2 linked regions of the Streptacidiphilus rugosus AM-16 genome follow. The main gene of each other region encodes a partner of the protein of the gene in region 2 in a complex. Links are inferred from orthologs where the notes say so. Each region holds a gene or a part of one and is shown on either strand. Other genes may lie near its edges.

Region 1 (4,001 bases), on a different replicon or contig from region 2:
TCTTCGCGGCCGGCGACGTCGCAGGCGCCTGGCATCCGCTCTTCGAGCGCCGCCTGCGGGTGGAGCACTGGGCGAACGCGCTGAACGGCGGACCGGCGGCGGCGCGCTCGATGCTGGGCCAGGAGGTCGTCTACGACCGCGTGCCCTACTTCTACTCCGACCAGTACGACCTGGGCATGGAGTACTCGGGCTTCGCCGCGCCCGGCGGCTACGAGCGGGTGGTGGTCAGGGGTGACGCGGGCAAGCGCGAGTTCCTGGCCTTCTGGCAGGCGAGCGACGGCCGGGTGCTTGCGGGCATGAACGTGAACGTGTGGGACGTCACGGCGCCGATCCAGGCCCTGGTCCGCTCCCGCCGACCGGTCGACCCCGAGCGGCTGGCCGACCCCTCGGTCCCGCTGGAGCGGCTGCTGGAGGAGTAGTCCCCGCGGCAGGTTCACGCGTCCGCTGATTGTCCTGGTGCCACCGTAGACTGCTGGTCGTGGCGGGACGCATCAAGGACGAGGACGTGCAGGCGGTGAAGACCGCGCTGCGGATCGACGCTGTCGTCGGCGAGTACGTCCAGCTCGCCAACGGCGGCGGCGGTCAGCTCAAGGGGCTGTGCCCGTTCCACGACGAGAAGTCCGCCTCCTTCTACGTGAACCCCAGCAAGGGCGTCTACAACTGCTTCGGCTGCCAGGAGAGCGGCGACACCATCGGCTTCGTGATGAAGATCGAACACCTCTCCTTCGTGGAGACGGTGGAGCGGCTCGCCCCCTCGGTCGGCATCACGCTGCGGTACGAGGGCGGCTCCTACGTCCCCGGCCGCCAGCAGGGCGAGCGCACGCGCCTGCTGGAGATCAACAAGCTGGCCGCCGCCTGGTTCCAGGAACAGCTGAACAGCCCCGAGGCCGAGATCGGCCGGCGCTTCCTCAAGGAGCGCGGCTTCGAGCGCGAGGCCGCCGCCCACTTCGGCGTCGGCTACGCGCCCGCGGGCTTCGAGAACCTCACCCGGCTGCTGCGCGGCAAGGGCTACACCGACCGTGAACTGCTGCTGTCCGGCATCTGCTCGGAGGGCAGGCGCGGCCCGATGGACCGCTTCCGCGCCCGGCTGATCTGGCCGATCAGGGATCTGACCGGCGAGGTCGTCGGCTTCGGCGCGCGTCGACTGCGCGAGGACGACAACGGGCCCAAGTACCTCAACACCCCGGAGACCCCGCTCTACAAGAAGTCCCACGTGCTGTACGGGATCGAGCTTGCCAAGAAGGAGATCGCCAAGTCCGGCCGGGCCGTGGTGGTCGAGGGCTACACGGATGTGATGGCCTGTCATCTGGCCGGGGTCACCTCGGCGGTGGCCACCTGCGGCACCGCCTTCGGCGAGGACCACATCAAGATCCTGCGCCGGCTGCTGATGGACACCTCGGCCTGGAAGGGCGAGGTGGTCTTCACCTTCGACGGCGACGCGGCCGGCCAGAAGGCCGCGCTGCGGGCCTTCGAGGACGACCAGAAGTTCGCCGCGCGGACCTCCATCGCGGTCAGCCCCGGCGGCATGGACCCGTGCGAGCTGCGCATCGCCGAGGGCGACGAAGCGGTCCGCAACCTGATCGAACACCCGGTCCCGCTCTTCGAGTTCGCCATCAAGGCGGCCGTCGGCAGCCACAACCTCGACACGGCCGAGGGGCGCGCCGCCGCGCTGGAGCAGTCCGCGCCGATCGTGGCCCGGATCAGGGACCGCTCGATCCAGCACGAGTACGCGGTCCGGCTGGCCGGGCTGCTCGGCATCCTCGACGAGCCGTTCGTGGTGCGTCGCGTCGGCCAGCTCGCCCGCTGGGAGGCGCGTCGCGAGGCGTCGGGCGGCCCCGGGCAGCAGCGACGGCAGGAGCAGGCGCCGCAGCCGGCCACGCCGCAGCGGCCCGCGTTCCGGCTCGACCCGCGCAACCCCGGCCAGTTCGTCGAACGCGAACTGCTCAAGCTGGCCCTGCAGTTCCCCGCCCTGGTCGCGCCGGTGCTGGACGCGTTCGCGCCCGAGGAGTTCCCCACCCCGCCCTACGCCGCCGTGCGCGCCGCCATCACGGCGGGCGGCGGCGTCACCGCGGGGGCGCTGGCCGCGGACGTCTGGGTCGACGTGCTGCGCGAGGTCGCGCCCGACGACGCCGTGCGCGGCCTGATCACCGAGCTCGCGGTCGAGCCGGTGCGCACCCGGCGGGCCCCCGACGCGCTCTACGCCGGGGAGTTCCTGGTCAAGCTGCGGCTCCAGGCGGTGGAGCGGCGGGTGGCCGCCTGCCGCGGGCAGCTGCAGCGGCTGGGTGCGAACGCGGATCCCGAGCAGCTGGCGGCCGTCCAGGGCGAGCTGTGGATGCTGCAGCAGTACGGCCAGACGCTGCGGTCCCGTGGCGCGGAAGCGCTCTGACGGGGCGTCCGCGGCAGGGTTGACGGCCGCCGTTCTTCACCCTGGGTGACCGCTCCTTCACAGAAACTCTCCGCACGGGTCTCTGCTGCGGCCCCGCCCCTGCCGCACACTGGTTCTCGGTGCCCGATTCCTCTCAGTCGCGGCCCGTCGACCCCGGCGGCGCCGCGCCCCAGGCTTCCCGGACGGAGGGCGACGAACCGCCCCGCGTCCCGATGCCGCGTGTCCCGATCGCCGCTCCCCAGCAGGCGTCGGCCCCTCCTCCGGGGCGTCCTCCGGCGCCGGAAGGGATGGACGTGGACGTTGCCACGGCCCTCTACCCCTCGACCGTTCCCGTTCCACGACCGCCCACCCTGGAGCCGGTCCCCGCGGGCGACCCCTCCCCACCCGCCGCCGACGCGGACCCGGCGCCGACGCCTCCGGCCGAGGGTCCCACCCCCGAGGGCCCCACCAGTGAGGACCTGCGAGCCGTCGAGGAGGAGCCGCTGCCCTCGCTGGACGACAGCGGCGGACCCTCGGCGGACCTGTTCCGCCAGTACCTGCGCGAGATCGGCCGCATTCCGCTGCTGACGGCGGCGGACGAGGTCGAACTCGCCCGCCGGGTCGAGGCCGGCCTGTTCGCCGAGGAGTACCTGGCGCTCCGTCACGACACCGTCGACGACCAGCTCGCCGACGAGCTCGACCAGCTGATCCTGCGCGGCAGGATGGCCAAGCGCCGCCTGATCGAGGCCAACCTGCGGCTGGTCGTCTCGGTGGCCAAGCGCTACGTCGGCCGCGGCCTCACCATGCTGGACCTGGTCCAGGAGGGCAATCTCGGGCTGATCCGCGCGGTGGAGAAGTTCGACTACGCGCGGGGCTACAAGTTCTCGACGTACGCGACGTGGTGGATCCGCCAGGCGATGAGCCGCGCGCTGGCGGACCAGGCCCGCACCATCAGGGTGCCGGTGCACGTGGTCGAGCTGATCAACCGGGTGGTCAGGGTCCAGCGGCGGCTCCTCCAGGAACGCGGCGCGGAGCCGAGCACGGCCGATGTGGCGGCGGTTCTCGATCTGCCGCCGGAGCGTGTGCTGGAGGTCCTGCGACTGGCCCAGGAACCGGTCTCGCTGCACGCGCCGGTGGGGGAGGAGGACGACGTCGCGCTGGGGGATCTCATCGAGGACGGCGACGCGGCCTCCCCGGTGGAGTCGGCGGCCTTCCTGCTATTGCGCGAGCATCTCGAGGCGGTCCTCAACACGCTGGGCGAACGCGAACGCAAGGTCGTCCAGCTCCGCTACGGCCTGGCGGACGGCCGCCCGCGCACGCTGGAGGAGATCGGCCGACTCTTCGGCGTCACCCGGGAACGCATCCGCCAGATCGAGTCGAAGACGCTGAACAAACTCCGCGACCACGCCTTCGCCGACCAACTCCGCGGCTACCTGGACTGATTGGCCCAGTGGCGGCACGCTGGGGGCGCGGGGCTCTGCCGATGTGCGCCTCCGGCGCGTGGGCGCGACAAGCCACCCTGCGCGGATGGCCCTGCACGTTGAGGACCACCTGCTCATCAGTGGCTTGTCGCGCAGTTCCTCGCGCCCCTGGGGGTTGCAATGTGCCGTCAGCGCTGGCGTCAGGCGGTGAGTTC
Region 2 (7,318 bases):
CTCCGAGAGGTCTGACATGGCAGGCGAGACCGTCATCACCCTGGTCGGCAACCTTGTCGACGACCCCGAGCTGCGGTTCACCCCGTCTGGCGCGGCCGTCGCGAAGTTCCGCATCGCGTCGACTCCCCGCACCTTCGACCGTCAGACCAACGAGTGGAAGGACGGCGAGAGCCTCTTCCTCACGTGCAACGTCTGGCGGCAGCCCGCGGAGAACGTCGCCGAGTCGCTGCAGCGCGGCATGCGCGTCATCGTGCAGGGCCGCCTGCGTCAGCGCTCGTACGAGACCAAGGAAGGCGAGAAGCGGACCGTCTTCGAGGTCGAGGTCGACGAGGTCGGTCCGAGCCTGCGCTCGGCCACCGCGAAGGTCACCCGGGCCCAGCGCTCGGGCGGTCCCGGCGGTGGCGGCTTCGGCGGCGGGCAGCAGGGCGGCGGGTACAACGGCGGCGGTCAGCAGGGCGGCGGCGGCTGGGGCGGCAACGCCCCGCAGTCCGGTCCGGCCGACGACCCCTGGGCGTCCAGCGCCCCGGCGGGCGGCGGTCAGCAGGGCGGCGGCGGCTGGGGTGCCCCGGCCGGCGGCGGTTTCTCGGACGAGCCCCCCTTCTAGAGCGCGCTCGCTCAGCGGTCGGCGCCAGGTGTTCGACACCCGGCGCTCACACAAGACTTGATCACGAACACTGGAGTACACGATGGCGAAGCCGCCCGTGCGCAAGCCTAAGAAGAAGGTTTGCGTCTTCTGCAAGGACAAGATCACCTACGTCGACTACAAGGACACGAACCTGCTTCGCAAGTTCATCTCCGACCGTGGGAAGATCCGCGCCCGCCGGGTCACCGGCAACTGCACCCAGCACCAGCGCGACGTGGCCACGGCTGTGAAGAACAGCCGCGAGGTCGCTCTGCTGCCCTACACCTCGACCGCTCGCTGAATAGGAGGGTGACCGAACAATGAAGATCATCCTCACGAACGAGGTCTCCGGCCTCGGGAACGCCGGCGACATCGTCGAGGTCAAGGACGGGTACGCCCGTAACTACCTGGTCCCGCGTGGCTTCGCCATCCGCTGGACCAAAGGCGGTCAGAAGGACGTGGACGCGATCCGTCGCGCCCGCAAGATCCACGAGATCCAGACCCTGGAGCAGGCCAACGAGGTCAAGGCCAAGCTCGAGGCGCTCACCGTGAAGCTGGCCGTCCGCGCCGGCGACGCGGGTCGTCTCTTCGGCTCGGTGACCCCGGGCGACGTCGTCGAGGCCATCAAGGCCGTCGACGGCCCGCTGGTCGACAAGCGCCGCGTCGAGATCGGCTCGCCGATCAAGACCACCGGTGCCCACCAGGTCACGGTCAAGCTGCACCCCGAGGTTGCCGCTGCCATCAGCGTCAACGTCGTCGCTGCCTGAGGTCCGTAGGACCTTCCAGGGCGCGAGACTCTGCTGACATGCGCCTCCGGCGCGTGGGCGCGACCAGCGTCCGGCAGTAGGGTCCGTTGCACCTTTCGAGGGGCGCGAGGAACTGCGCGACAAGCCACCCCGGTGGTGAGTCGCGCAGCGAGCAGGGCCATCCGCACGCGGATGCCTGCTCGCGCAGTTCCTCGCGCCCCTTTGTGCGCGCTCAGGCGCTCGATGCTCAGGCGCTCGACGCTCAGGCGCGGACCGCGCCGGTGACGAGCCAGGCGCCGGTGCGGGCGCGCAGCGCCATCGAGACCATGCGCACCAGCATGGCGAAGCCGATCGCCAGCCAGAGCGCCACCAGCCCGTGCGGGCCGAAGGCCAGCGCCACCGGCGCGTACAGCGCGAGCGTCGCCAGCATCGCCCAGGCCAGGTACGGGCCGTCGCCCGCGCCCATCAGCACCCCGTCCAGGACGAACACCACCCCGCAGAACGGCTGCATCACCCCGGCCACCACCAGTACCGGCAGCAGTTGCGACCGCACCGAGGGATCCGCGGTGAACAGGGGCAGATAGAGCGGCTGCGCCACCATCAGCAGCGCGCCCAGCACCACGCCGGTGCCCACCCCCCACTCCACCATCCGCCGCGTCGCCGCCCGCGCGCCGGCCACGTCGCCCGCGCCGAGGCAGCGACCGATGATCGCCTGGCCCGCGATGGCGATCGCGTCCAGGGCGAAGGCCAGAAAGCTCCACAGCGACATGGCGATCTGGTGCGCGGCGATCTCCACGTTCCCCAGCCGCGCCGCGACGGCGGTCGCGATCAGCAGCACCGCGCGCAGGCTCAGCGTCCGCACCAGCAGCGGGCTGCCCGCGGTCGCGCAGGCGCGGATCCCCGGCAGGTCCGGCCGCAGGCTGGCGCCGGTGGCCCGGGCCCCGCGCAGCACCACGGCCAGGTACGCGGCGGCCATGCCCCACTGCGCGATCACCGTGCCGAGCGCGGAGCCCGCGATGCCGAGGCCGGCGCCGTAGACGAGGGTGAGGTTGAGCAGCAGGTTGGCGCTGAAGCCGGCGATCGCCACCACGAGCGGGGTGCGGGTGTCCTGGAGGCCGCGCAGGACGCCGGTGGCCGCCAGCACGATCAGCATGGCCGGGATGCCGGCGCTGCTGATGCGCAGGTAGTCCACCGCGTAGGGCGCGGCGCTGGAGGAGGCGCCGAAGAGGCCGACCAGGGGCGGGGCGAGCGGCAGCGCGGCGGCCACGACCACCACGGATATCAGCAGCGCGAGCCAGATCCCGTCGATGCCCTGCTGCACCGCGGCCCGACGGTCGCCGGAGCCGATCCGGCGCGCGACGGCGGCGGTGGTGGCGTAGGCGAGGAAGACGAAGACGTTGACCAGCGTCGCGAGCAGCGCGGCGGCGACCCCGAGACCGGCGAGCTGGGCGGTGCCCAGGTGGCCGACGATGGCGGAGTCGGCCATCAGGAAGAGCGGCTCGGCGATGAGTGCGCCGAAAGCCGGGACGGCGAGGGCGAGGATCTCGCGGTCGTGCTGGCGCAATCGCATGGTCCTACCGTAGTCATCCACAGGTAATGGGCGCAATGGGGCTTGGGTCATTACGTGACACTGCGCCGTGCAGCCGTGCGTGCACCGTTTGTCATGGTCCCCCGCGCCGTGCCGAAGTTTTTCCCCCGAGCTTGGCGCGGTCGCCATCATCGCAGGTCAGCGTGGTGATCGGTAGACGACTGTGTGGTTGTCCACACCTTGTCCCCCGACTCGTGCACAGGCTGGAGCCAGTTGTCCACAGGCCTGGGGCGCTCATCCACACCCCCTGTGGATAACTGCGCTCTTCGGTGTTGGTCAATGTCCGAGCCGTGCCGTTCAATGGAGCGCTAGGCATGGGACAGGCAGCGGAAGGCGGCACCGATGAGCGGGGCACCGTACGACGACGGCGGCTTCGAGGACGTCCCTCCGCCGCCGGACGACGAATGGCCCGCCCCCGGCTCTGCCTCGGGCCCCGGGGACCGTCTCCCCTTCTCCCGCAAGCGCGACGGCGGCGACCGTTCCGACCGAGGTGACCGTGGTGACCGCGACGGCGGACGCGGTGACGGCTCCGGCGGCGGCCGGTCCGCCGACGAGGCCGCGTACGAGCGCGTCCCCCCGCAGGACCTCGCCGCCGAGCAGTCCGTGCTGGGCGGCATGCTGCTCTCCAAGGACGCGATCGCGGACGTGGTCGAGGTCCTCAAGCCGGGCGACTACTACCGCCCGGCCCACGAGCTGATCTACAGCGCCATCCTCGACCTCTACGCCCGCGGCGAGCCGGCCGACCCGATCACCGTCGCCAGCGAACTGGTCAAGCGCGGCGAGATCACCCGCGTCGGCGGCCCCTCCTACCTGCACACCCTGGTCAACTCCGTCCCCACGGCGGCCAATGCCGAGTACTACGCGGAGATCGTCCACGAGCGCGCGGTCCTGCGCCGCCTGGTCGAGGCCGGCACGCGCATCGCCGGCATGGGCTACGCGGCGGAGGGCGACGTCGACGAGATCGTCAACCGCGCCCAGGCGGAGATCTACGCCGTCACCGAGCAGCGGACCAACGAGGACTACGCCCCGCTCTCCGACATCATGGAGGGCGCGCTCGACGAGATCGAGTCGATCGGCTCCCGCAGCGGCCAGATGTCCGGCGTCCCGACGGGCTTCGCCGACCTCGACTCCCTGACGAACGGTCTCCACCCGGGCCAGATGATCGTCGTGGCGGCACGGCCCGCCATGGGTAAGTCGACGCTGGCTCTGGACTTCGCGCGATCCTGCTCGATCAAGCACAAGATTCCGAGCGTCTTCTTCTCCCTGGAAATGGGGCGCAACGAGATCGCGATGCGTCTGCTCTCGGCGGAGGCGCGGGTCGCACTGCACCACATGCGCACCGGCGCGATGACCGACGAGGACTGGACCCGCCTCGCGCGGCGCATGCAGGACCTCAACGACTCCCCGCTCTACATCGACGACTCCCCGAACCTGTCGATGATGGAGATCCGGGCCAAGTGCCGCCGCCTCAAGCAGCGGAACGACCTGCGCCTGGTCGTCATCGACTACCTCCAGCTGATGCAGAACGGCGGCTCCCGCCGGGCCGAGAGCCGGCAGCAGGAGGTCTCCGAGATGTCGCGAAACCTGAAGCTGCTGGCCAAGGAGCTGGAGCTGCCGGTCATCGCGCTCTCCCAGCTGAACCGTGGTCCCGAGCAGCGGACGGACAAGCGTCCGATGGTCTCCGACCTGCGTGAGAGTGGATCGATCGAGCAGGACGCGGACATGGTCATCCTGCTGCACCGCGAGGACGCCTACGAGAAGGAGTCCCCACGCGCGGGCGAGGCCGACCTGATCGTGGCCAAGCACCGTAACGGCCCGACGGCGACGATCACCGTGGCGTTCCAGGGTCACTACTCACGCTTCGTGGACATGGCGCAGAGCTGACGCGTCCCGGCGGGGACAATGCTCGGGTGAACGAGGACCCAGCCGCCGCGCCCCAGCCCGTCATCCTCGGCATCGACGACCTCCGGCCGCTCCCCCGGGCGACGCGGCTCGCCCGGACCAGTCGTGAGGGTGTGCGGCTGCTGGAGGAGCATCGCGACCGGTTCGTCGACGAGCTGTGGCTCGACCACGACCTCGGTGGGGACGACAGCATCATGCCGGTGGTGGCGCTGCTGGAGGAGGCCGCCTTCCACGGGCGGCCCTTCAGGATCGGGACGGTCTTCGTGCACAGCGCCAACCCCATCGGTGCCGAGACCGTCGTCCGCTCGCTCACCCGCTGGAACTACCAGGTGCGGCGGGCGACGGCATCGTCGTCGTTACCCTGACGCGGTGACAACAACGGACGTGCTCTGGATCGCGGTCGCCGACACCCGGCGGCCCACCCTGCGGCCGCTGCCCGTCGAGGTCGCGGAGTTGCTCCGGAGCGTCGACGCCCCGCCCCGGTTGGTCGCTCACCTTCGGGCCGTCCATGACGTCGCGGCGCAGCTCGTCGCGTGGGTGGGGCAGAACTCTCCGGCGCTGGTCTTCGACGCGCATGCCGTGCTCTTCGGGGCCGCGACGCACGACATCGGAAAGGCGCGCTGGACCGAGGAGTTGTCCGGTCCCGGGTCGGCGCACGAGGAAGCCGGGCGGGAGCTCCTGACGGCCCACGGGGTGGGCGCGGACCTGGCCCGCTTCGCCGGGAGTCACGCGTCCTGGGACGCGCCCGGCGTCGGCTTCGAGGATCTGCTGGTGAGCCTCGCCGACAAGATCTGGAAGAACAAGCGCGTCGCCGACCTGGAGGACCTCGTCGTCGCCGCGCTCGCGCGGGCCGGCGGGCGGACGGTCTGGGAGGAGTTCATGAGTCTGGACGAGGCGCTGACCCGCATCGGCGACGCCGCCGAGGAGCGGTTGGCCTACCAGATGTCCCACCCGGTCGCGCGGCCGTCGCGGGAAGCCGGGTGAAGCCGGTTGATGCCGGTCAGGACCGGCACGGAGCCGCCCGCCTGGTAGCGGCACGGGGACGGGAACGTGCGGCTCGCGGCGCCGGTTCGGCGACTGAACCGGAGGCTGTGAACCGCACGTTCCACCGGCCGCCTCAGAACCAGTGCAGGCAGTGCGGGGTGCGGTCGGAGCGGAAGAGCTGGTCGGCGAGGGCGGCCGCGCCAGGGTGGTGGGCGTGGATGTGGCCGGCGCGGACGAGGGTGCTCGGGGTGGTGCCGCCGAGGTAGACGGAGCCGAGGTCGCTGACGTCGAGGGACAGGTCCGGCTCCCGGTCCGTGGGGACGCAGTCGGCCTTGCCGTCGCGGACGGTCAGCAGGTAGCGGGTGTGCTCGCCGAGGAACGGGTCGTCGACGTCGAGGACGAGCTCGCCGTCGGCGAACCAGCCGCGGGCGGTGAGCGCGCGCGGGACGTCGAGCAGGCGCACCCAGAGCCAGTCGGTGTTGCTGCTCGCCTCGGTGGCGTTGAAGTCCGCGAGCTGCCAGCGCAGCGGGTGCTCGGACGGCAGGTGCTTGAACACGACCCTGGTGGCCAGGTCGTGGCCGAGCGCGAACCGGGCCAGGGCTGTCGCGGCGGTGTCGTTGGTGGCGATGGTCTCGTCGACGGTCAGGACGCCGCCGTCGAGCGAGTAGCTCGCGTATCCGTCGGGGACGCCGTCGACGTCGCGGTGGACGGCGACGTAGCGCGGCGTCGGGGCGACCGGAACCTGGCCCGCGCCCCTGGCCCACCAGTGGTGCGGTCGGGAGAGCGCGCCCGGCTGGGCGCGGCGGTAGCGGTCGTAGACCTCTTCCAGGATCTCACCGCACGCGGCACGCCGGAGCACCTCGACCGAACCGGTGTCCGTGCCCGCGGCCGAGGACTCCGCGTCGGTCGTTCGGTGCGCCCGGGGGAGGGCGAAGGCGGACCGGTGGCGCTCGACGGTCAGCCGGCCGGTGTAGGTGGCAGGTCCGTAGCCGAACCTGCGGTAGATCAGGGCCTCGGAGGCCAGCAGGACGGACAGGAACTCCCCGCGGGCCCGCAGCTCGGTGAGCTGATGCCGCATCATCGCGGTGAGCAGGCCCTGGCGCCGGTGGGTGGGAAGGACGCCCACCGCGGTCACCCCGGCCGTGGGGACGAGGACCTCGCCGGGGAGGGTGAGTTCGAAGGAGTACGCGGCGGCGGTACCGACGGCCCGGCCGTCCGGGGTCACGGCCAGCAGTCCGCGGTCCATTTCGAGCGCCGACCACCACACCCCGCCGCCGTTCTCGTCCGGGGTTCCGCCGAACTGCCCGAAGGCGACATGGAGGGTGTCGACGAAGAGGTCGAGGTCCTGGTCGGTGGTGGGACGGATCTGCATTGCTGCCGCTGCCTCCTCGGAATACCGACGTCACGTGTCCTGACGCCGGGCACAGTGCAGCGTGACTCCGCGCGGGAGGCAAGCGATTTATCGGGAGGGCGACA

The links. Proteins that work in one complex are often made in the same cells at the same time.
Region 1: the proteins of dnaB (region 2) and dnaG are in contact, whole or in part, in a crystal structure (PDB 2R6A), measured with the Geobacillus stearothermophilus proteins. The link is inferred for Streptacidiphilus rugosus AM-16 from one-to-one orthologs. Residues at the interface, in WP_033016901.1 of Geobacillus stearothermophilus: Ser13, Glu15, Ala16, Gln18, Glu91, Leu92, Asp94, Ala95, Val96, Pro97, Thr98, Ala99, Ala100, Asn101, Tyr104, Tyr105, Ile108; in WP_049624496.1 of Geobacillus stearothermophilus: Lys456, Leu457, Leu458, Pro459, Ala460, Asn463, Ala464, Leu467, Leu535, Leu536, Ile537, Ala538, Gln544, Glu545, Asp548, Tyr549, His552.

What each region holds. Positions count from the first base shown.
Region 1 is NZ_JQMJ01000004.1:2,475,934-2,479,934, reverse strand. What follows is about bases 1-2,932. They hold dnaG (DNA primase), read left to right. Parts: upstream 1-478; coding sequence 479-2,386; downstream 2,387-2,932. Other genes in these bases: BS83_RS20340 (RNA polymerase sigma factor), read left to right, coding at 2,599-2,932; BS83_RS20350 (NAD(P)/FAD-dependent oxidoreductase), read left to right, coding at 1-419. Also shown: more of BS83_RS20340, read left to right, coding at 2,933-3,807; BS83_RS20335 (FGGY family carbohydrate kinase), read right to left, coding at 3,987-4,001. UniProt on the Escherichia coli protein: RNA polymerase that catalyzes the synthesis of short RNA molecules used as primers for DNA polymerase during DNA replication.
Region 2 is NZ_JQMJ01000003.1:457,817-465,134, forward strand. What follows is about bases 2,718-5,569. They hold dnaB (replicative DNA helicase), read left to right. Parts: upstream 2,718-3,298; coding sequence 3,299-4,840; downstream 4,841-5,569. Other genes in these bases: BS83_RS05510 (MATE family efflux transporter), read right to left, coding at 2,718-2,989; BS83_RS05520 (cyclic-phosphate processing receiver domain-containing protein), read left to right, coding at 4,867-5,223; BS83_RS05525 (hypothetical protein), read left to right, coding at 5,228-5,569. Outside these bases: BS83_RS05495 (single-stranded DNA-binding protein), read left to right, coding at 17-604; rpsR (30S ribosomal protein S18), read left to right, coding at 687-923; rplI (50S ribosomal protein L9), read left to right, coding at 943-1,389; more of BS83_RS05510, read right to left, coding at 1,631-2,717; more of BS83_RS05525, read left to right, coding at 5,570-5,842; BS83_RS05530 (GNAT family N-acetyltransferase), read right to left, coding at 5,976-7,214. UniProt on the Escherichia coli protein: The main replicative DNA helicase, it participates in initiation and elongation during chromosome replication. Travels ahead of the DNA replisome, separating dsDNA into templates for DNA synthesis.